Regions from separate parts of the Frankia sp. R43 genome, predicted to be linked through region 2. Evidence: predicted binding sites of a transcription regulator. Region 2 holds the regulator's gene; the other holds the start of a gene.
What was found. The regulator LexA, encoded in region 2, represses DNA repair genes until DNA is damaged. The targets are predictions, from matches to a motif close to CGAACNNNNGTTCG.
Positions count from the first base shown of each region.

Region 1: the regulator LexA is predicted to act here: its motif matches at 8,624-8,637, upstream of ACG83_RS08140 (HNH endonuclease signature motif containing protein).

Region 1 covers NZ_LFCW01000002.1:114,389-125,400, forward strand. The annotation lists gene dnaK (molecular chaperone DnaK) at 1-191, opposite strand, end outside; gene ACG83_RS08115 (Hsp20/alpha crystallin family protein) at 565-1,068, shown strand; gene ACG83_RS08120 (aminotransferase class I/II-fold pyridoxal phosphate-dependent enzyme) at 1,450-2,823, shown strand; gene ACG83_RS42110 (hypothetical protein) at 2,713-3,630, opposite strand; gene ACG83_RS08125 (helix-turn-helix domain-containing protein) at 3,641-4,402, opposite strand; gene ACG83_RS08130 (alpha/beta hydrolase) at 4,543-5,706, shown strand; gene ACG83_RS08135 (phosphoribosyltransferase family protein) at 5,842-7,203, shown strand; gene ACG83_RS08140 (HNH endonuclease signature motif containing protein) at 7,257-8,594, opposite strand; gene ACG83_RS47715 (LysR substrate-binding domain-containing protein) at 9,313-10,413, opposite strand; gene ACG83_RS08150 (recombinase family protein) at 10,455-11,012, shown strand, end outside.
Region 2 covers NZ_LFCW01000001.1:1,374,129-1,385,140, forward strand. The annotation lists gene ACG83_RS05155 (vitamin B12-dependent ribonucleotide reductase) at 1-1,184, opposite strand, end outside; gene nrdR (transcriptional regulator NrdR) at 1,666-2,247, opposite strand; gene ACG83_RS05165 (LysM peptidoglycan-binding domain-containing protein) at 2,549-2,800, opposite strand; gene lexA (transcriptional repressor LexA) at 3,903-4,652, shown strand; gene hflX (GTPase HflX) at 4,810-6,318, opposite strand; gene dapF (diaminopimelate epimerase) at 6,508-7,443, opposite strand; gene ACG83_RS05185 (EAL domain-containing protein) at 7,440-8,597, opposite strand; gene miaA (tRNA (adenosine(37)-N6)-dimethylallyltransferase MiaA) at 8,651-9,550, opposite strand; gene ACG83_RS05195 (hypothetical protein) at 9,547-10,341, opposite strand; gene miaB (tRNA (N6-isopentenyl adenosine(37)-C2)-methylthiotransferase MiaB) at 10,338-11,012, opposite strand, start outside.

The DNA.
Region 1 (11,012 bases), on a different contig from region 2:
CCCTTCGGGTTGAGGATCGCCTGCCGGCGCGCCAGCTCACCCACCAGCCGCTCGCCGCTCTCCGTGAAGGCGACCACCGACGGTGTCGTGCGCGAGCCCTCGGAGTTGGGAACGACGGTCGGCTGACCGCCCTCGACGACCGCGATAACCGAGTTGGTCGTCCCCAGGTCTATTCCAACAGCCTTTCCCACAATGTCCTCCCGCTGGGGGATCGTCCTGCGCAGCGTTGCCACCGAAAACGGGCGGTTGCCGCCGAAAGCCGTCACGGGCGCGCACCTGGCTCGCGGGTTTTCCAGCACCCGTGGGAGAACCACGATCACCGGCCGCCGTCGTCTGTGTCACCGGACCCGCCGATGCTGTCTCACCGGACCGATGGCGCCTGACTGTGCGATACCACTGGTTGCCGCCCCAAAACTCGGCGAGCGTTCGGTGGGCCGTAGCGGCTCCTGCCGTACCCGATCAGGCCGATCAGGCCGCCTGCGCCCGCCCGAGTTGCCGGTCGGACGGCGCGGACAGACCATCGCCAGGTAGCCGACCGAGGGCATCGAGGGAGGTACCACGATCATGTCTCATCCTGTGCGCGCCGGGGGCGACCGACCGCTCCCGACCGTCCGCTGGGACCCGTTCCGCGAGATCGAGGACGCCTGGAGCCGAATGGGCAGCCTGCTCGGTGACGTCGTCGGAGGCGAACGCCGGCCCTACGGCGTCCTGGCCGGCCGGACGCCCGGCCTGGACATCGAGGAGACCGACGACGCCTTCATCGTGGAGCTGGAGCTGCCCGGTGTCCGGTCCGAGGATCTGTCGATCGACCTGCGGGACAACGAGCTGACGGTGAGTGGCGAGGTCAGGGAACGGGAAGCCCGCGGAACCCTACGCCGCCAGGGCCGGCGCACCGGTCGTTTCGAGCACGCGATCGCCGTCCCCGGCGAGGTCAACCCGGATACGACAACCGCCAGCCTCGACTGCGGCGTCCTGACACTGCGCCTGCCGAAGGCCCACCGCAGCCAGCCCCGCCACATCAGCGTCTCCGAGCCGACGTCCACGGAGACGTCCACGGAAACGACGTGACGTTCCCGGGAGCGGGGCATCCAGATCGGGGTCAGGCTTCGCCGGGCGTCGAAGCGGACACCTCGGCGAGCAACGCCCTGGCGTTCCGCGTCGAAGGGTGATCGGGCCCGAGCACCCGCTCCCGATCAGCGACAACACCCTCGTACAGCGCAACCGCGCGGTACCGCGTCATCCCGCAAAAGCTGCGAGACCGCTGTCCAGAACACCAGGGAGGACGGCGCACCCCACGGGAGCGCCGCCGCCGGAAAGCCGGTGTCGACGAGCAGCACACGCGCTTACGCGGGATCAAGAAGCGGTCGGAGAGGGCTCGGATCTGTGGGCCCGACCGGCCTTGTTCCACCCCGCTGAACCGCTTCCGGTGCGGGTGATAAGTACCTGTTCGTGGCATTATTCGTCCGTCACCGCATCGACGCGACCATGGCTGACGTCCTGGCCGCCCTGCTCGCCGTGGCCATCGGGGCCATCGGGGCCATCGGGGCCATCGGGGCCATCGGGGCCATCGGGGCTACCGGGACTTGGTCCCGCACCCGCCGCCGGTCGGCGGACGTCTCCGGATCCCGGCTCACCACCGGTGCCAGCACCGGAGCCGCCAGGTGGGGACAGCTCGAGGACGGCCTGTTGTGCCTGTCGGTGCGGTCCGCCTTCCACCTGCTGCTTAGCGCCGCCGAGGTTCCCCACGGAAGCGAGGTCGCGATCTCCGCGGTGACCCACCCGGACATGGTGCGGCTCATCGAGCTGCACGGACTGCGGGCCGTCCCGGTGGACATCGACCCCAACACCCTCGCCGTTGACGAGCGGGCGCTGGACGCGGCCATCACCGAGCAGACCCGGGTCCTGGTCGTCACGCACCTCTTCGGCGCACGGTCATCGATGGACGCCGCCGCGCGGGCAGCGCGCGACCACGGTCTTCTCCTCGTTGAGGACTGTGCGCAGTCCCTCCAGGGACCGGACGACCGGGGTGATCCGCAGGCCGACGTGTCCCTGTTCAGCTTCGGGCTGCTCAAGACCGCGACCGCGATGGGCGGAGCGGTCGCCTGGGTACGCCCGCCCGGGCTCGCCGCCGCCATGCGGGCCCGGCAGGACGGCTGGCCCGAACAGTCCCGGCGCTCCTACGCATCGAAGGTGCTCACCTGCCTGGTGGCGCTCGTCGCGTCCCATCCGGTGCCGTACGGGCTCCTGTTCGGTGGGGGGCGGCTGGACCCGACCGCTCTGGTGCGTTCCCGGGTGCCGCGGGACGAACCCGGCTTCACCCGGTGGCTGCGGCGCAGGCCCTGCGACGCGCTGGCCCGCACCGTCGCCCGGCGGCTGGCCCGGTTCCCCTCGCACCGGCTGCGCCGCCGCACCGAGGCCGGCGAGGCATTCGCCGCCGCGCTCGGCCCGGGGGTGCTTCGCCCGGGTGCCGCCGCGCCGCAGCACACCCACTGGGTCTTCCCCGTCACCGTTGACGACCCGGATCGCGTGGTCCGTGAGCTGCGCGCCGCCGGCATCGACGCGACCCCCGCCACCAGTCAGATCGCCGCGGTCGAACCCGCGCCGCCGGGCGCCGCCCAGGTGCTCGCCGGCCTGATCTTCCTCCCGGCCTACCCCGGACTGCCCGCGGCGCGGCGGGACCTGATGGCTGCCGCTGTCGCCACCGGCGTGGCGTCAGGGGTGCGCGGCGGCGAGGGCCGGGTGCGGGATGCGGTCGTGGGCGGCGAGGGTGACGATCGCGCGCACCGTCACGATGCCGCGCCATTCCACCGTCTGCGCCGGTGACCATCCGAGCCAGCCGAATGTCCACCCGCCGTCCGTGCGCTGCCCCTGTTCGAGCTGGTCCAGCCCTGCACCGATCTGCTCGTCGCTGAACAGGGCCCGGCTGCGCAGCCCTGGCCGCGGGGACAGGTCCAGCGCGGTCAGCCGCTCGCCCTCGATGCCGCCGGGCACCGGAACCGAGCCGTCGGCTCCGATATGGGGCCGCAGTGCCTCGATCGATCGCCTGGCGCGTTCCGCGTCGGGTGCCCGGTCGAGAAAGTCCAGCGCGAACTTCAGCACGTAGCCGCCGAGCGACTCCGGATCCGCCAGGGCCGCCCAGCACCATTCGGTCGCACGCTCCAGCCACATCCGCGTGGCATCGGCGGCGCGTGCGCGCGGCTCGACACCGGAGAGCAGCTGCCCCAGAGCACCCGCGAACGCGAACGTCAGCTGGGATCCTCCTTCGCTGGGCACCATCCACGGCGCGTGCGGATGGGCCGCCGCACCGGGCAACACGAAGGGCACACCGCCATCCGGAAGGGCGATCGCCGCCACCCAGGCAGCGGCGCCGGCCACCATCGGATCGGCCGGCGCGCCCGCGGCTGCGAGCACCTCGATCGCCTGCAGGGCCGCGGTCGGCTCGCTGCCCGGGGTCCGGACGTCGGGTTCGAGGGCGTGCCCGAAGCCGCCGTCCGCGTTGCGGTAGGCACGCAGCGCGTCCAGCACCAGCGCCGCCGGCGCGCCGTGCAGGAGCCGGGCCAGTATGTGCCGCTCCAGCAGGCGGCCGTTGGCCAGCACGAACTGCTCGGCGGATGCGATGTCGACAGGCATGCGGGTGACGTTAGGCCGCGGTCACGGTGGCGTCTTCCAGAAATCGGACGGCCGTGGTCCCGGTCAGGCGGCGGACCTCGTCGTTCATGTGCGACTGGCTCGCATAGCCGGCGGCGACGGCGACGGATGCCAAGGAGAAGGAGAACGAGTCTGGCCCCTGGATGAGTGTCACCAGCCGTCTCAGCCGCGCGACCCGGGCGAACATCTTGGGGCCGTATCCGACCGCACCCAGCATTCTGCGGTGAAGCTGACGCTCGCCGACCCCGAGTTCCGCCGCGACGACCGAGACCCGCGCGCCCGGATACGTAAGGTGGCGCACCGCGGCCCGGACCAGCGGGTCCGGGCGGGCCGTGGCCCGGCGGGTCACCACGTCTACCAGCAGCTCCAACCTGCGCGCCGGGGCAGCCTCGGCCAGCCGGCCCCGAAGCTCGGCCGTGCTGTCGCCCGCGTTCCGGGACGCCTGACCACCCCAGAGAAGATCCACATCGATCTGGAGATCACGTACATCGCACGCGGGGGCACCGAGCACCACGCCTGCAGCGCCAGGACGCAGCCGGACGCCGGAGGACAACGCCCCCGCAGGCAGCGCCACGTCGCGGAAACGGGTGTCGGGCCCCGCCACCACCAGCTCACGCCCGGCGAGCCAGATCAGATCGACGCATCCGTCCGGCACCACCCGCTGGACGTGGTCACCGGCCGGCTCCTGCTCCCACAGGCAGGCCACCACCGGCGCCACGGCACCGGGTGGCTGATATTCGCGGTACACCGACATCACCTCACGGCATGCAATCACACGTCACACCCGAAGCCAGACGCCCGGAATCTCGGTATCAGCAATGCCGACCCACATAGGACCGGTTCCAGCCGAGTATGGTCCCTTCATTCTCCGGCCCAGCTTCGAGGAGACCACGGATGAACGCACGCCGGATTCTCTCCGCCATGACCGGTCTCGCCCTGGCCGGCGGGCTGGCCGCCTGCGGCTCCTCGACTGACAGCCAACCGGACTCCGCGCGCACCGCGGGGATGGCGGACTCCCGGGCCGCCGCGCCGACTCCCCGGCCAGCGCCACTGGAAATCTCGTTCGCCGGCCCTTCGTTCGACACCGGCACCGCCAGCGACGTCCGGTTCGCCACCGACGTCTCCTGCGGAGCGGACCGGCTCAACGCCTTCGACATCGCGCTTCCGGCATCCGCGCGGACATCCGCGACCGCGTCGGCGTCCACGTCGGCCCCTGCCCCTGCTGGCGCTGCGTCCGCTGTGCCGCTCGTCATCTATCTGCACGGAGGCGGGTTCATCAACGGGGACAAGTCCACTTTCTGGACGAACGGGTTCGACGACCCCGCAGCCACCGGTTCGACCCCGGCGCGGCTGCTGTCCGCCGGGACGGCGGTCGCCAGCATGAACTACCGGCTTCTCGGAGCCGAGGACGACGAGGGTGTCATCAAACCGATGACCGACGTGGCGCGCTGCCTGCAGTACATCCGCTACCACGCGGACTCGTTCGGCATCGATCCGAACCGGATCGCCCTCCTCGGTAACTCGGCGGGTGCTGGCACCGCGCTGTGGCTCGGCTTCCACGACGACCTCGCGGACCCGGACTCCACCGACCCCGTCGCCCGGATGTCGACCCGGCCACAGGCCGTCGCGGTGAACCAGACCCAGGCCACCTACGACATCGTGCGGTGGGGTGACGACGTCTTCGCCGACTACGCCGACCAGCTCAAACCAGGTCTCATGAAGCTCATCGAAGCCGTCCCCGAGGGCAGGCGCATGCTCGCCTTCTACGGGATCAAGCAGTTCGGCGACGTCACCCGGCCGGACATCGTCACCTATCGGCACAACGTCGACATGCTCGGCCTGATGGACGCCTCGGACGTCCCCTTCTGGGCGGCGAACACCAGAACGCCGGAGGCTCTGCCGCTGGGTGCCGACGTCATGTTCCACCACCCCTGGCACGCCCGTGCGCTCTCCGAACGCGCCGAGCAGGTGGGCCTCGACGCGACCGCCACCTGGGGAGAGGGCAGGACCCCGCCGATCTCCGCGGTCGACTACGTGCTCCGCGCGCTGAACCGCTGAACCAGCTGAGCGCACGAGCCGAGCCGCCTGTCAGCCCAGTGCCGCTCCGACGTTCCGACGCCAGACAGCGGGGCAGGAAGAAACGGGGGTTTTGCGCGGCGCAGGAGCAGTCAGCGGGTGGAAGGGAGGGGCGAGATGCTCTTCCAGAATCGCGAACATGCGGGGCAGGAACTCGGCCGACGACTGGCGTATCTCCGCGGCCAGCAGGTGGTGGTCGTCGGTCTTCCGCGAGGAGGTGTCGTCGTCGCCTACGAGGTCGCCCGGGCGCTCGGCGCACCGCTGGACGTCATCGTCGTCCGCAAGCTCGGTGTACCAGTGCAGCCGGAACTGGCGATGGGCGCCATCGCCGAGGGAGGCGTGCTGGTCGTCAACGACGAGACCCGGCTGCTGACCAGCATCACCCCGGCCGATCTCCACGCGGTGGAAGCCCGCGAACGGGTGGAGCTGGACCGCCGGATCCGACGCTTCCGTGGATCGCAGCCCCGGGCGCCGTTGGCCGGCCGCACCGTGGTCGTGGTTGACGACGGGATCGCGACCGGCGCGACCGCTGCCGCTGCCTGCCAGGCGGTCCGGGCTGCCGGCGCCACCCGGGTTGTCCTCGCCGCCCCCGTCGGTCCGCCGGAACGGATCGCGTGGCTGCACCAGTTCGCCGAGGAGGTGGTCTGCCTGGCCACCCCGGACGAGTTCTTCGCCATCGGCGCCTTCTACGTCGACTTCACCCAGACCGCGGATGAAGAGGTCACCGACCTGCTGCATCGGGCCGCCCTCATCGCCGCCCCGGCGGCCGGTCACACCGTGCATGCCAACGGGACCGCAGGCACCGCGAGGACCGGTGGCGCATCGCCGGCGCATGCCGTCGAGGTCCGAATTCCAACAGACACGACAAAACTGAGTGGCGATCTCACCGTTCCCGACCATCCGCACGGTCTGGTCGTGTTCGCCCACGGGAGCGGCAGCAGCCGCCAAAGCCCACGCAACCGGTACGTCTCCGACGTCCTGGTCGACGCCGGCCTGGCCACTCTGCTGTTCGACCTGCTCACGCCCGAGGAGGAACTCGACCGGGAGAACGTGTTCGACATCGACACCCTCGCCCGCCGCCTGATCCGCGTCACCCGCTGGCTGCGTGAGGAGCCCGATATCGCCTACCTTCCCGTCGGATACTTCGGTGCGAGTACCGGCGCCGCGGCGGCTCTGTGGGCGGCAGCCGAGTTCGGCCCGCCAGTCACCGCTGTCGTCTCCCGCGGCGGGCGACCAGACCTGGCTGCATCCCGGCTGGCTCGGGTGTCCGCCCCCACACTGCTGATCGTGGGTGAGCGCGACGAGCTCGTGCTCGACCTCAACCGGGAAGCGCAGAGTCAGCTGCGGTGTGAGAGCCGCCTCGCGGTGGTACCTGCTGCCACCCACCTGTTCACGCAGCCGGGCGCCCTGGAGGCGGTGGCGGTGCTGGCCCGTGACTGGTTCGTCCACCATCTGGCCCTGGTCGGACATTCCAGCTAGCGGACCTGCCGAAACGAGTAGGCGGCCCGGCACCACCCGCACGCGCAGGCCACTCACCACGGTTGATCGTTTTCGGTGGTGGTGCCGTGGTCGATGGTGGTGCTCTCCCCGTCGAGATACGAATGCGGTCGGACCTCATAGCGGCGGCCGGTCGGACTCGTCCAGCAGAACACCCCCGGCCGAGGCTGGACCACCCGCCACCGACTGTGATGACGCACCCGATGATGCCGCCGACACAACGGCCCCAGATTCTCCACCAGCGTCTTCCCACCCGCGGCGTACGGCCGAGTGTGGTCCAGATCGCAACGCCACGCCCCACGGGTGCAATGCGGAAACGTGCAACACGGGTTCCGGACCTGCACATGACGCCTCTGCCCCGGACTCGGATACCGCCGCTCTCCCAGCTCCACCAGAGAGCCCAGCCCATCGGTGAGCATCCGCCGCCACGTCGACGCAGGCCGTGACGCGATCTCCCGCGCCACCACCGCGGGAATCGGCCCGTACCCCACCAACTCACCGGGATCGGCGTCCAGGCCGAGCAACGTCCCGATCGGAACGATCACCTGCACATCCGCACCTGCCGCACCCGCCGGCCCGGGCTGCCCGTACCGGCCCAGGATCAGATCCATCAACGTGTCCGCACGCACCTCATCCCGACTCCGACCGTCCTCTTCGGCCCTGTCCACGATCGTCGCGTCGGCGATCCGTTCGATCCGCTTCCGGCAGGCCAACGCGCCGTCCGCGGGCAGCAACGCCCCCAACACCGCCATCCCGTCCTCCTCCGGCTCCACCCACACCCGCCGCTCCCGACACCGCTCCTCAGACCGCCGCGCCGCACCCTCCGGATCGATTTTGATCACCCCCCGGCGGCACGCCGCCGTGAACGACCTCCGATGCGCCCGCGGCCCCTTCGCGAGGACGTGGTCCACGACCCGGCCGGCAAGCCCGACATCCAACGGGGCGGTCGCACGTTCCAACGACGTCAGCCGCGGCAGGTCCAACACCCCCGCCGCCAACGCCTCCAACCCGGCCGGGATCCGGCGGACCACCTGATCGGCGAAATCCAGATGCCACTCCGCCGACCCCGTCGAGATCCGCATCACCCCCGCCACCTCACCCGCCACCACCGAACCGAACAGACCCAGCTCGTCATACCCCTCCGGCGGCCGGGCCGCGGCAAGCTCCGCCTGCACCCGGATCGCCACCGCCTGCGCCGCCGCGATCCCCGCCACCGCCACCCGAAGCCGCTCCAGACACTCGCTCAACCACCCCTCGAACACCCGATGAGCGACCGGAACCCCCACCTCCGGCCCGCCGCCGGGAACCGGCGGGCCGGTCGGGTCGGTCGGGTCGGTCGCGTTGATGACGATCGAGGGCGTGCGGGGGGCCATGGCACCACACCTCCGGTCCGGAAACACATCGAACGGGCGTTCGATCACACTGGTGATGCTAAACCCGGAAACGACCGCGAAGAACGAGCCGGAGAACGGAGGACACAACGAGTTCACCGGCCACCCAGACCGCCTTGACAGACAGATCCCCAGCCGGCAACCTCGCATCAAGCACGGATCCCACATCCGAATTTCGGCGGGTAATCAATGAAAAGCCGAGGCCCTCCGGCGACACCGGAACAGGAACACCACTAAATAGGTTAAATCTTCAGAAATCGATCAGATAGCCGTCTATCTCCAGTGCGCCGATTCGCCCTGCGGACCGACCTTGAGGTAGACCTCGACGAAGATACGGAACGCCCCTACCCTCCCGGAGATAACTGCCTGCGGGCTGCACATCAACCCAGCCGGTGAACTCGCATGAAATCTCGCCGTATTCCACCGAAGGAATCGACTTGTTAGCCCCCAAGATATTTCAGCATCTGAAGGACTATCGTCAGGCGTCGAAAATCCGACCGCCCCATCAACCAACTTTCGGTGAAGCGGGCCGGAAGAATTCCGGTCCGCTCGAGCTGGGCCCCAACTCGTCATGAACGGACTCTGGAGCGATGACGGTTTCCGGCGCGGGTGGTGCACTCGCCTGCAGGCTACGTCGGTACCCGGCGTTTCGCCCGACCTTTCGGCCACGGCGTCGCCGTTCTTGCGGCGAAGCCGGCGCTCACCCGGAAGCGGATGCAGAGGCCGAGGTCGCCGAAGCGGAGGCGAATCCGCCGGATGCCGGGGCAAAAGGTGGGCCGGATGTGGACGTGGCAGTGACAGTGGCGGCGACGTCTATCGCGGCACGCACCATGGCTGCGACAGCCGGCGAGCGGGAGTTTCGCGGCCAGGCCACGGCGAGGGTGGAAGGAGCAAGATCGCGGACAGACCGGTAGGCGATGTCCGGCCTGGGGTGGCGCCGGACCAGCGAGGCAGGGGGAAACCAGACGATCCTTCCCAGCTCGACCAGGCTGAAGATCTGCGCGAGGTCCCGAGGGCGGTCGGCGGCCGGAAGCACCGCCGGAGCCGCCACGGAAGCGACGGACGAAGCCGGGGACGGAGTGTCAGCCGCCGCAGGCCGGTACCCGCCGGCCCCACTGACCACCCCCGGACCTCCCACGCCAAAGCCTCCCGCCCCCGGGCTTCCCACAGCAGGGCTTCCCACAGCAGGGCCCCGCACGAGAGGGCCTCCCGGAGGGACACGGCTGGGATGGTCGGCCAGTCTCGAGTCGGCCTGGTCGGCCGGCGATCCGTCCGGTAGGAGCCTGCCGGCGAGGTCGGCCAGGTACAGGTCGGGGCGGGCGGCGAGCGGGTCGGTCGCCGCCAGCGCCACCAGGCGGGGTTCGGTCAGCAGCGGCTCGAACTCCAGGTCGCGATCGTCGAAAGGTGCGGGAAGCAGCGCGACGTCGGCCCGGCCCTCCCGCAGCGCCGGGGCCTGTTCATCCCGCCCGCCGAGGATCAGATCGACCGGGATGGCCACGTCCGCACGCTCGTAGGCAGCAATGATCCGCGGTAGCAGGCCGGCGTCGTAGTCGGCTTTGAGCGCGAGACGCAGCCGCGGTTCGGGCAGGCCGGCGTGGCGGGCTCGGGCCGCGGCGGCACCGACCGCGTCGAGGGCGATCCGGGCGTCCCGGAGCAGGCCCTCGCCGGCCGGGGTGAGCACGACGGAGCGGGTGGTGCGTTCGAGCAGCCGCACACCCAACTGACGTTCCAGGTCGCGGATCGCCCTGGAGAGCGGGGGCTGAGCGATTCCGAGCCGGTCGGCGGCCCGCCGGAAGTGCAGTTCCTCGGCGACGGGGAAGGCACACGAAGTAGCCTTTTAACATGACAAAGTTGGACGGACTGAAACTGGGCTTGTACCGCCGGTATTCGCAGCTCACCGGGGGTGACGACGCGCTAGAGCGCCAGGACGAAGACGGCCACGACTACGCCGAAGAGTTCGGCGGTGAGGTCGTGGAGGTCTACGAGGACAAGAAAAGCGCGTGGCGTAAGAAGCGGGTCGTGCAGCCGGACGGCACGATGGTCTTGCGGGTGATCCGGCCGGACTACACCAGGATGCTCGCCGACCTACGCGCCGGAGAGATTGACGGTGCCGTGGTCTACGACCTGGACCGTTTGACCCGAGACCTGCGCGACCTGGAAGACGCGATCGAGGTCGTGGAGCTGTACGGCCGTCCGATCGTGGGCCCTGGTGTTGATCTCACAACGGATCATGGCCGGGCGAACGCCCGCGCGCAGGCCGTCTCAGCGAACAAAGCGAGTCAGGACACCTCACGGCGGGTCAAGCGAGCGCACCGCCAGCAGGCCGAACGGGGCGTACCGGTCGGTTCACGCCGCCCGTTCGGCTGGAAGGCCGACAAACGCACCCTAGAGCCCGCCGAG
Region 2 (11,012 bases):
ACGAACGCCTCGGCGTCGAAGGTGCGATCCGGCCGCAGGAACTTCATCAGGTTCAGCGACGCCAGGTTGCAGCTGGAGTTGTCCAGGTGGACGTACTCCGAGCACGGGTTCGACGCGGAGATCCGCCCGGACTCCGGGCAGGTGTGCCAGTCGTTGATCGTCCCGTCGTACTGGATGCCCGGGTCGGCGCATTCCCAGGCCGCCTGGGCGATCGTGGTGAACAGCCCCTTGGCGTCCACCGACTCGATCACCCGGTTGTCCAGCCGGGCACGCAGGTCGAAGGACGTCCCGTCGACGACGGCCCGCATGAACTCGTCGTTCACCCGGACCGAGTTGTTGGCGTTCTGGTACTGCACCGAGGCGATGTCACGGCCGCCGAGATCCATGTCGAACCCGGCGTCACGCAGGGCACGGATCTTGTCTTCCTCCCGTGCCTTCGTCTCCACGAACTCGACGATGTCGGGGTGGTCGACGTCGAGCACGACCATCTTCGCGGCACGGCGGGTCGCGCCGCCCGACTTGATGGTGCCTGCCGAGGCGTCGGCGCCACGCATGAAGCTGACCGGGCCGGACGCCGTTCCGCCGGAGGAGAGCAGTTCCTTCGACGACCGGATCCGGGAGAGGTTCAGGCCGGCACCGGACCCGCCCTTGAAGATCAGCCCCTCCTCCCGGTACCAGTTGAGAATCGACTCCATGGTGTCGTCGACGGCGAGGATGAAGCAGGCCGAGACCTGTTGGGGCGCCGAGGTCCCGACGTTGAACCAGACCGGGGAGTTGAAGCTGAACACCTGGTGCAGCAGCATCCAGGTGAGCTCGTGCTCGAAGGCCTCGGCGTCGTCCTCGGAGGCGAAGTAGCCGTTCTCGCGGCCGGCCACTGTGTAGCGGTGCACGACCCGGTCGATGAGCTGGCGCAGCGACGACTCGCGCTCGGCCGAGCCGAGCGCGCCGCGGAAGTACTTGCTGGCAACGATGTTGGAGGCGTTCACCGACCAGGCGGCCGGGAACTCCACCCCGCGCTGCTCGAAGTTGACTGAACCGTCACGCCAGTTCGTCATGACGACGTCCCGGGTCTCCCACTCCACCTCGTCGTAGGGGTGGACGCCGGGCGTGGTTCGAACCCGCCGGATCTTCAGGCCAGCCACCTTCGCGGCCGATCTGCTGCCCTTGCCGCGGGTCTCGGTCATGGCACTCCTCGTGTTCGCTTTCGACAGGTTCAACAATGGCGGCCGGGGTTACCTGCCCGATGAGCCCGGTCCACAGCGGGCTCGGCGCTCGCCGGGCAGGTGGCCCCGCCGTTGGATGGCACGCCGAAATGACCGGATCAGCCTCGTTGCTGATCGGTCCGACGTGCTTTGGGATCTGTGGCAGCGCAGGCGACCACGCCGTCGGTGCGCGATGCGGTGACGGCTGTGGTGGCGCAGGCGACCGCCGAATGCGGTGGTTCGTGGCGGTGGTGGAGCGACGTGGCGCGGCGGTCAGGGCGCGATCACGATGCTGTGGTCAGTCGCGGTGGTCAGTCCGCGGTGGTTAAGAGCGGTGCGGTTGCCGGTGCGGTTGTCAGTGATACGCCCGGTGCCGGGGATGCCCCGATTTCCTGGGCCGCCCCACACCCGGCCTGGCCTGGCCGAGGCCGCACCCGGCCCTGGCTCAGGGGCCGGCGGCGGCTCAGGGGCCGGCGGCCGCGCGCAGGCCCGGCGCGGCGGCGAGGTGCGGCCCGCGGGTGAGCCCGGCGGCGCCCAGCTCCGGGCCGGCGGCCCGGGACGACTCCGCCAGCGGGGTGCCACCGGCTTCGGAGCTCTGCCCCGCGTCGGCACGAAGCGCCGCGATCGCCACCTCGAAGTCGGCGAGCGACTCGAAGGCCAGATAGACCGAGGCGAACCGAAGGTAGGCGACCTCGTCCAGCTCCCGGAGCGGGCCGAGTATCGCCCGGCCGACGTCCTCGGCAGCCACCTCCGCGGAGCCGGAGGAACGCACCGTCTCCTCGACCCGCTCGGCCAGCAGGGCGAGATCGTCCGACCGGACCGGGCGCCCCTGGCAGGCCTTGCGCACGCCCACGATCACCTTGGCGCGGCTGAACGGCTCGGTGGCACCGCTACGCTTGCGCACCCGCAACGAAGCTTCCTCCATCGTCGTGAACCGGCGCCCACACTCCGAGCAGGCTCTGCGCCGCCGGATCGCGGCGCCTTCCTCGGCCTCCCTGCTGTCAACGACACGGCTGTCGGAATGGCGGCAGAAGGGACAGCGCACGGCACACTCCTCTCCGCTCCGGGCGGCCTGGCTGCCACACGCGGAGCACGCCCCAGCAGGTGCCCACATGCCACCGGCCGACCACCCTCCGGGGGTGGCCAACTGACAACCTGTGGATATCGATGCACAACCTGTGGATGACTTACGGTGCTGTAACTACAAGATGTTGTGTTCACCGTAGCGCACGCACCCGACAGGTCCGACACCGCCCCTCCTCCTCCGGCGTGTCGCTGCCGCGGGGCCGCCACCACTTGATCGGCAGCCGGTCCCGCCCGGCGGCCGGCCGTCGGGCGGGCCACCGTCAGGGCAGGCAGAGCGGCTGGCCGGGAACGAGATCCGCGGTGGGCAGATCGTTCAGGGACATGAGCCGACGAACAACCGCACGGGTGTCGGCCTCGGGGTCGATCCCGCGTGCCACCTCCCAGAGCGTCTCGCCCTGGCGCACCACGTGGGCCTGACAGTCCACCGGGGTGGCCGTGAACGCCTGCGACGCGGTGACCAACGCCAGCGAGAGCACCAGCGCGCCGGACAGGCACGCGAGCGCCGCGAACACGAGCCTGCCCCGCCGGGTCAGCCTCAGCGGCGGCTGTTGCCGCGGGCGGCGTCGCGAGCCCGGGCGGGGCCGTTGCGCGCCCGGGGACAGGGCTCGCGAGCTCGGGGACGAGCTGCGCCGCAGACTCGGCCACCGGCGCCGTGCTCTCGTCCGTAGCCTCTGGTCGCCGGGCGGCGGCAACGCGTACCCGACGGCGCGGGCACGCCATTCCAGCCCGGGCATCTCGATGACCTGGGCCTCGACGCACTCGACCGCCGCCGAGGACGACTGTGCGCCGCACGGGCCCGCCGCAGGCGAAGGACCACTGCCGAGACAACGAGAAGGGGCCGAGCGATGCGCCGGCCGCCGATCACCGCCACGCACGGCCCTGCCCCGCACCGCCTGGCCGCGCACCACGACCCCGCTGACCGCCGCACCACGGCGAGCACGAGGACGCGGACGCGCGCGACCACCACGGCCGCCCGCCGCCGGCGCACCTCCTCCGACGGCCGCGGACCGCCGCGCCGCGCCGACGCGGAACACCCGACACTTGGGACCGGCTCCCCCGCCGAGCGCCCTGTCGCCATCCGCGATGTCAACATCGCCGGCAGCCAGGCCAACGTCGCCAGCGGCCGGCCGAAGGTCACGATCGGCCGCAGCAACATCGACAATGGCGATATCGACAATGGCAACGTCGGTCACGTCGGCATCAGCCAGACCGGCGCGGGAAAGATCAGGGTCGGCCGGATCAGCGTTGGCCGGATCGGGGTCGGCCAGATCGGGGTCGGCCATGTCAACCTCCCAGGCGCGAGCATCCGCTCGCTCGAACACCTGAGCGATTCTTACACGGTCGCCACGCACACTTCCCCCGACACGCTCGAACAGACGTTTGAGATTCGGCGACCGGCCGACTACCGTCAAGGACGATCAGTTGTGGACGATCGTGCGAGAAGAAGCGAGCACGGAAAATCCACCCGAACCGGTCAGAAGCTACTAATAGGACAAAGTGGTAGATCGACCGGGTGGCCCGCCGGCTGCGGAACCGCCGAGCCCCCGGTCGCGGAGAAGCCGGTAGCGGGCGAAGCCCCGCCGCCGGATGCATCGACAGGGAGAGCGGTAGGCGATGACCAGCCAGGCACGGGGTACCCGCCGAGGCGACGCCCGCGGCAATGTCCGGGATCTTCCCGACAGCCCCGCGGACGCCTCAGGCCTCACGCAACGACAGAAGGGGATTCTCGAGGTCATCCGCGCCGCGGTGGAGCAGCGCGGCTATCCGCCGAGCGTCCGCGAGATCGGCGAGGCTGTCGGCCTGACCAGCACCAGCAGCGTCGCGCACCAACTCAAGGTGCTCCAGGAGAAGGGCTTCCTGCGGCGCGACCCGAACCGGCCGCGGGCCATGGAAGTACTGCCGATCGGCGGCCAGAAGGCGGGCGCCCGGCTGCGCTCCGCCGGCGCCACGCCGGCGGAGGTGGGTGGTGCCGTCGCGGCCGAGGGCGGCACCCCGACCTACGTGCCCCTCATCGGGCGAATCGCGGCCGGCGGGCCGATCCTCGCGGAGCAGGCCGTCGAGGACGTCTACCCGCTCCCGCGGGAGATCGTCGGTGAGGGCACGCTGTTCCTGCTCAAGGTGGTCGGGCAGTCGATGATCAATGCCGCGATCTGCGACGGTGACTACGTCGTCGTCCGCCAGCAGCCGGTCGCCGACAACGGCGAGATCGTCGCGGCCATGATCGACGGCGAGGCGACGGTCAAGCGCTTCCGCCAGCGCGACGGCCGGGTGTGGCTGGCGCCGGAGAACCCCGCGTTCTCCGACATCCCGGCCGAAGACGCGACCATCCTCGGCCGGATCGTCGCCGTGATGCGCCGGGTCTGACCCGAACGCGACCCCAGGGGGCGCTGACCCCCTGGGGAAGAGCCGGCCATCGAGCCAGCCGCCATGCCGAGCCAGGCGGCGGCCCCTGGCTCGGCTTCCCGCCGGCTCGGTCAGCTCCGAAGCGGGGTCAGCTCCGAAGCGGTCAGTTTCGAAGCGGTCAGCTCCGAAGGGCTCCAGCGACCCTGAAGGGCTCCAGCTCGGCGGCAAGGCTCACCGGCACCCGGGCCGCCACCGCCGTGCCCGCGCCGGTGTGCTCGACGCTCAGCACCTCGCCGTCGCGGTGGATCCGGGAGACGAGATCACCACGGGTGTAGGGCACCAGCAGCGACATCTCGATCTCCGGGTGCGGTATCCGCTCCGAGAGGGCGTCGATCAGCTCCGCCAGGCCCGTTCCGGACCGAGCCGAGACGAAGATGGCGTCCGGAACCGCCTTGCGCAGCACTGCCAACGTCGTCGGATCGACCGCGTCGACCTTGTTGACGACCACGAGCTCGGGAACCCCGGCCGCGTCGATCTCGGCGAGCACCTCACGGACCGCCGTGATCTGCCCCATCGGGTCCGGCGCCGAACCGTCGACGACGTGCAGGACGAGATCCGCGTCCACGACCTCCTCCAACGTCGACCGGAACGCCTCGACGATCTGGTGCGGCAGATGCCGGACGAAACCGACGGTGTCGGCCAGGGTGAACACCCGCCCGTCGGGCAGGGTCGCTCGCCGCACGGTCGGGTCGAGGGTCGCGAACAGGGCGTCCTCGACGAGCACACCGGCTCCGGTCAGACGGTTGAGCAGCGAGGACTTCCCGGCGTTGGTGTACCCGGCGATCGCGACCGCCGGCACGGCACCCCGCCGCCGCGAGGAGCGCTTCGTCTCCCGGACGGTGGCCATCGCGGCCAGCTCGCGCCGCAGCTTGGCCATCCGTGTGCGCAGCCGCCGCCGATCGGTCTCGATCTTCGTCTCACCAGGGCCGCGGGTACCGATGGGCGCCCGGCCACCACTGCTCGCGGCGGCCCGGGACATCGACTCACCCCAGCCACGCAGCCGCGGGAGCATGTACTGGAGCTGGGCCAGCTCCACCTGGGCCTTGCCCTCCCGGGACGTCGCATGCTGGGCGAAGATGTCCAGAATGAGCGCCGTCCGGTCGATCACCTTGACCTTGACGACCTCTTCGAGCTGGCGCAGCTGCCCAGGGGTCAGCTCGCCGTCGCAGATCACCGTGTCCGCACCGGTCGACGCGACGACGTCCGCGAGCTCTCGGGCCTTGCCGGAGCCGACGAAGGTCGCCGTGTCCGGCCGGTCGCGGCGCTGCACGAGCGCGTCCAGCACCATCGAGCCCGCGGTGGTGGCCAGGGCCGCGAGCTCCGTCATCGACGCCTCGGCCTCCAGGAGGGTCCCGGAGGTCCACACCCCGATCAGCACCACCCGCTCCAGTCGGAGCTGGCGGTACTCGACCTCGGTGACGTCCTCGAGCTCGGTGGTGAGACCCGGGATGCGGCGCAGCGCGCCACGCTCCTCCAGGTCGAACCCGTCGCCCTGTTCGTCGAAGAAGGAGAACCCCTCGCCGTCACCGAGGAGGACCACGCCCCCGTCGTCGCCGTCGAAGCTCGGGCTCAGGTTCGGGTTCGGGTACCGGGTGGACGCCATGGCGGCGTCAGCGGGAAGACTCATACCATCCGTTCTCAACGCGGCACGGTGACCGTCGAATTCCGCCCGCCCCGTTCGGGAGCGGGCCGGTGCCGCTGTACCCGGGCTCGGTGCCCCGGCGCAGCGGAACCTCCGCAGCCCCAGGGTGACACGCCGCTGCCGCGATCGCGAGCCGTTTATCGGCCCGGCGCCCGGTAGGAACGGCCCTGTCGGTCAGCTCCGGCCGGTCCCGGCGGGAACCAGTGCCTGCGCACCCGCAGCGGCAGTACCGGAGGCGACCTCGGCGGCCTGGCGGATCCATTCGGGACGAAGGACACCGTCAGACACAAGAACGGCGGGACCGCGCAGAATGACGGTCGTCTCCCGCCAGTCAACGGTCAGGCGCCCGCCGGGAAGATCGACCAGCACCTCGGACGGCGGCGTACCGCCCACCCGCGCCGCCCACGCGACCGCCACCGCGCAGGCGCCGGTGCCGCAGGAGGCCGTCTCGCCGACGCCGCGTTCGAAGACCCGCATCGCGACGCCATCCACACTCGGCACGACGACCTCGACGTTCACACCGTCGGGGAAGGCCTCGGCCGGGAAGACGGGAGCACCCAGGTCCAGGCGCGCCAGCTCGGACGGCCCCAGGTCGTCGGCGAAGCAGACCGCGTGCGGGTTGCCCATCGAAACACCCACCGCGGCGAACTCGCGGCCGACCACGGTGACCGGCACGGTGCCCGCGGCGAAAGCCGGCGGCCCCATGTCCACGCTCACGTCACCGGCCGGCGGCACCTCGACGGAGCGCAGGCCCGCCCGGGTGGCGATCACGAGGCTGCCGGGCATCTCGTAGCCGGCGTCCACCAGATACCGCGCGAAGACCCGGACTCCGTTGCCGCACATCTCGGCGATGGAGCCGTCGGCGTTGCGGTAGTCCATGAACCAGCGGGCGGCGCCAAGGTAGGCCGCCGCCGCGGGCTCCGCGGCGACGAGGACCACCCGCAGCACCCCGTCGGCACCGACCCCTGTTCCGCGGTGGCAGATCGCGCGCACCAGCTGTGCCGACAGGTCGAGATCACCGTCAGCATCCGGAAGGATGACGAAGTCGTTGCCTGTCCCGTGTCCCTTGACGTACCGCACGCGGCGATCGTACGGCGCCGGGCGCCTCATCCGGCCGTGGCCGCCCGAGAGCGGTCGCCACGTCCGGAACTGCCAGGACGTCCGTTCTGCGAGTCCTGGCACGCCCTCGCCGGGTCGCGTGGCGGTGCCGCGGGCGGCGGGCCCGCGGGCGTCCGCCGGCCCGCACGACCCGCCGCGCCCGCATGACCGCTCCCCGGGCCCGCCCTGTTCGCAGCGTTGCCGGAGCTGGCTGAGCTGCCGAAGCCGGCCGAGCTGCCGGAGTAGACCGAGCTGCCAGAGCCTGCCGGGTCGGCGGAGCTGGCCGAGCTCGAAGGATTCGACGGCTCGCCGGTCGGGCGACGGGTGCCGACGCCCTCCCAGGAGTCCGTCCACGGCTTGTACCAACGGTCCGGCCGACCCCGGCCTAGCGCGATCATCCGGGCGTCCTCGACCGGAACGGGCGGACAGAACAGCGGGCCGCAGACCCGGTCGCACTCCGTCCGCCCCACGGCGGCCGCCAGCGCCGCGGTGTCGACGTCCTCGGCGACCACGACCATGCGGCGGCGGTGCGCGATCTGGAGCATGGACGCGAAAACCGCCTGACCCTCCAGGTCGCGGATCGTCGCCCGCAGGAAGCGCCCATCGATCCGCACGAGGTCCAGCGGCAGCTTGTCGAGCGTCGCCACCGACGCGGACCAGGTACCGAACGAGTCGACACCGACCGCGACACCCAGCGCACGCAGCCGCCCGAGCAGGTGGGGCAGGCCCGGCGGCGCGAAGGCCAGCGTGTTCTCGGTGAACTGCAGGCCGATCGCCCCGGGTGGCAGCGACCGCCCGAGGACCAGCCGCTCGATCTCGTCGAAGAAGTCCGGCCGGCCGAGCTGGGCGCTGTCGACCCGCACCCACAGCCGGGGCGGGCGGACCCCGGTGCCCGCCGCCATGCGATGCCAGGTGCGCGCCTCGGTGACCGCCATCCGCAGCACCCACTGGTGGACCTGGCCGACCAGCCCCGCGGCCGCCGCGACCGGCATGAAGTCCGCCGGGCCCAGCAGGCCCAGCTCGGGATGCGCCCAGCGGGGGTACGCCCGCATGCCGGGCACGGAGCCGCTGCGCAGGTCGACGTCGGGCTGGTAGTGCAGGCGCAGCGTGCCGTCGTCGAACGAGGCGTACAGCGCGGGCACCAGGCCGATGTCGAGCGCGGTCACGTCAGACTCCAGACGCCGTGTTCCAGACGCCTCGGCAGGAGGCCGACCACCCGTCAGAGCGCGCCGACCAGACGTCGCACCTCGGCGAGATCCGGAGAGTCGAACCAGGATATCCGCCGGTCTCGCCGGAACCACGACCGTTGCCGCCTGGCGAAACGCCTGGTGGCGATGGTCGTGGCCGCCTTGGCCTCGGCCATGGAGCCCACTGCCCCGTCGAGCGCGGCCAGGACCTGCGCGTAGCCCAGCGCCCGCGAGGCCGTGCGGCCATCCCGCAGGCCCTGTGCGGCCAGCTCTTCGACCTCCTCGACCAGCCCGGCGCGCCACATCAGCTCGACGCGGCGTTCGATCCGCTCGTCGAGATCAGGCCGATCGAGACCCACCTGGACCACGTCGTAGATCGAGCTGTGTTCTGGCAGGGTGGCCACGAAGGTGCCGGTCAGCTCGACGACCTCCAGCGCCCGGACGATGCGCCGCCCGTTGCTGGGCAGGATCACCTCCGCCGCGTCGGGGGCCAGTACCGCGAGGCGGGCGTGCAGGGGCCCCGGGCCGACCTCGGCCAGCTCCTGTTCGAGCCGCGCGCGCACCGCCGGATCCGTCCCGGGAAAGGCCAGGTCATCCAGTACCGCTCGCACGTACAGGCCCGAGCCGCCGACGAGGACGGGAAGCCGGCCCGCCGTGAGCAGGCCGTCGATGACGGCCCGTGCGTCATGCTGGTAGCTGGCGACGTCCGCCGTCCGGCTCACGTCCCACACGTCGAGCAGGTGGTGCGGGATCCCGCGGCGCTCCTCGACCGGAATCTTGGCCGTGCCGATGTCCATTCCCCGGTAGAGCTGCATCGAGTCGGCGTTGACGATCTCCCCGCCGAGCTCCAGGGCGATCTCGACGGCCCAGTCGCTCTTCCCCACGCCGGTCGGGCCCACCACCGCGACGACGGGGCCACGGCGTTCGTTCATCGACCGCTGCGCTCCCACCCGACGACAAGGTAGCCGACTCCGAACGGTGCGTCGTCGTAGCGGACCTCACTGCGCCAGGACCGCGCGGGATCCGTCGGCGTCGCGCGACGCAGGGCGCCCGCGAGGACCTGCCAGGACGCCCGGCCAGGTGCGAGGAGATCCCTGGACAGCTCGGGGTCGAGGGCGAGCAGGGCGTCGACGTCGAGCGCCGCGAGCGCCGCGGCGACCGACGCGTCGTGGGCGTCGGCGCGCGGGTCGAGGCTGCCGGGCGCCTTGACCGTGCGGCGGGCGCTGGCATCTCCCATGATCAGAAGTGCGAGCCGCGATCCGTCCGCCGCCGCGGCGTCGACGAGGCCGGCCCCCAGCTCGGCCGCCGCGGCCGGAGTCGTCGTGGCGGGCACGCCGCGGGCCGCACAGGGCCCCGCCCAGCCCGCCTCACCCAGCAGCCAGGCGCCGATCGTCAGCGAGAGCGGCAGACGCCGCCTCGAGTCGGCGCCCACGCCCACGCCTGCGATTGTCGCAGGGGCCGTGGCCGTGGTCTTCGCCGTGGCCGCCCGGGCGAGCGGAAAGATCAGATCGACGCCGAAGCCGGCGAGCGAGCCGACGGACATCTCGTCGTAGACGGCCTCCGTCGCGTCGTCTCCGACCAGCACGATCCGATCCGGCTCCAGCGCGCACAGCCGGCGCACCGCCGCCAGGGCATGATCCCGGACGTCGATCGGGTCCCGGCCGGCGACCTGCGGGACGAGCAGCGGCGGGTGCGGGCAGACGGCCGCGGCGAGCAGCGTCACCGCGCGGCAGGCCCGGTACGCAGGGTCGGCATCCCCAGCGAGACGGCGGGCTGCCCTGAGCCGGCGGACATCGAGCCGGCCGGCGACAGAACCTCCGGGCCAGCCTCGGAGCCGGCTTCGGAGCCGGCTTCGGAGCCGCGCGATCTGGCGGCCTCCCAGGCATCGCCGGCGGTGGTCCGCCGGTGGCTGTGCAGCGGCCCGTCGGCGGTCAGGTGGTGCGGGGCACCCCTGGTCACCACGGCCTCGATCACGTCGCCCGGGCGCACGACACCGTCCTGGGCGTGCGGACCGGTCACCAGTAGATGGACGAGCCGGCCGTCTCGCGCCCGGCCGGAGAGCCGGCCGGTCTCCGAGTCCTTCCGGCCCTCACCCTCGGAGACGAGGATCTCGACCCTGCGCCCGACCTGCGCGCGGTTCTCCGCCCAGGACATCTCGTCCTGCAGGCTCGCGAGCCGCTCGTAGCGCTCGGAGACGACAGCGGGGTCGACGGCGCCGTCCATCTCGGCGGCCGGTGTACCCGGCCGGGGCGAGTACTTGAAGGTGAACGCCCCGGCGAAACGAGCAGCACGGACGACGTCGAGGGTGTCGGCGAAGTCCTCCTCGGTCTCGCCGGGGAAGCCCACGATGATGTCGGTCGTGATCGCCGCGCGGGGAATGGCCTCGCGCACCCG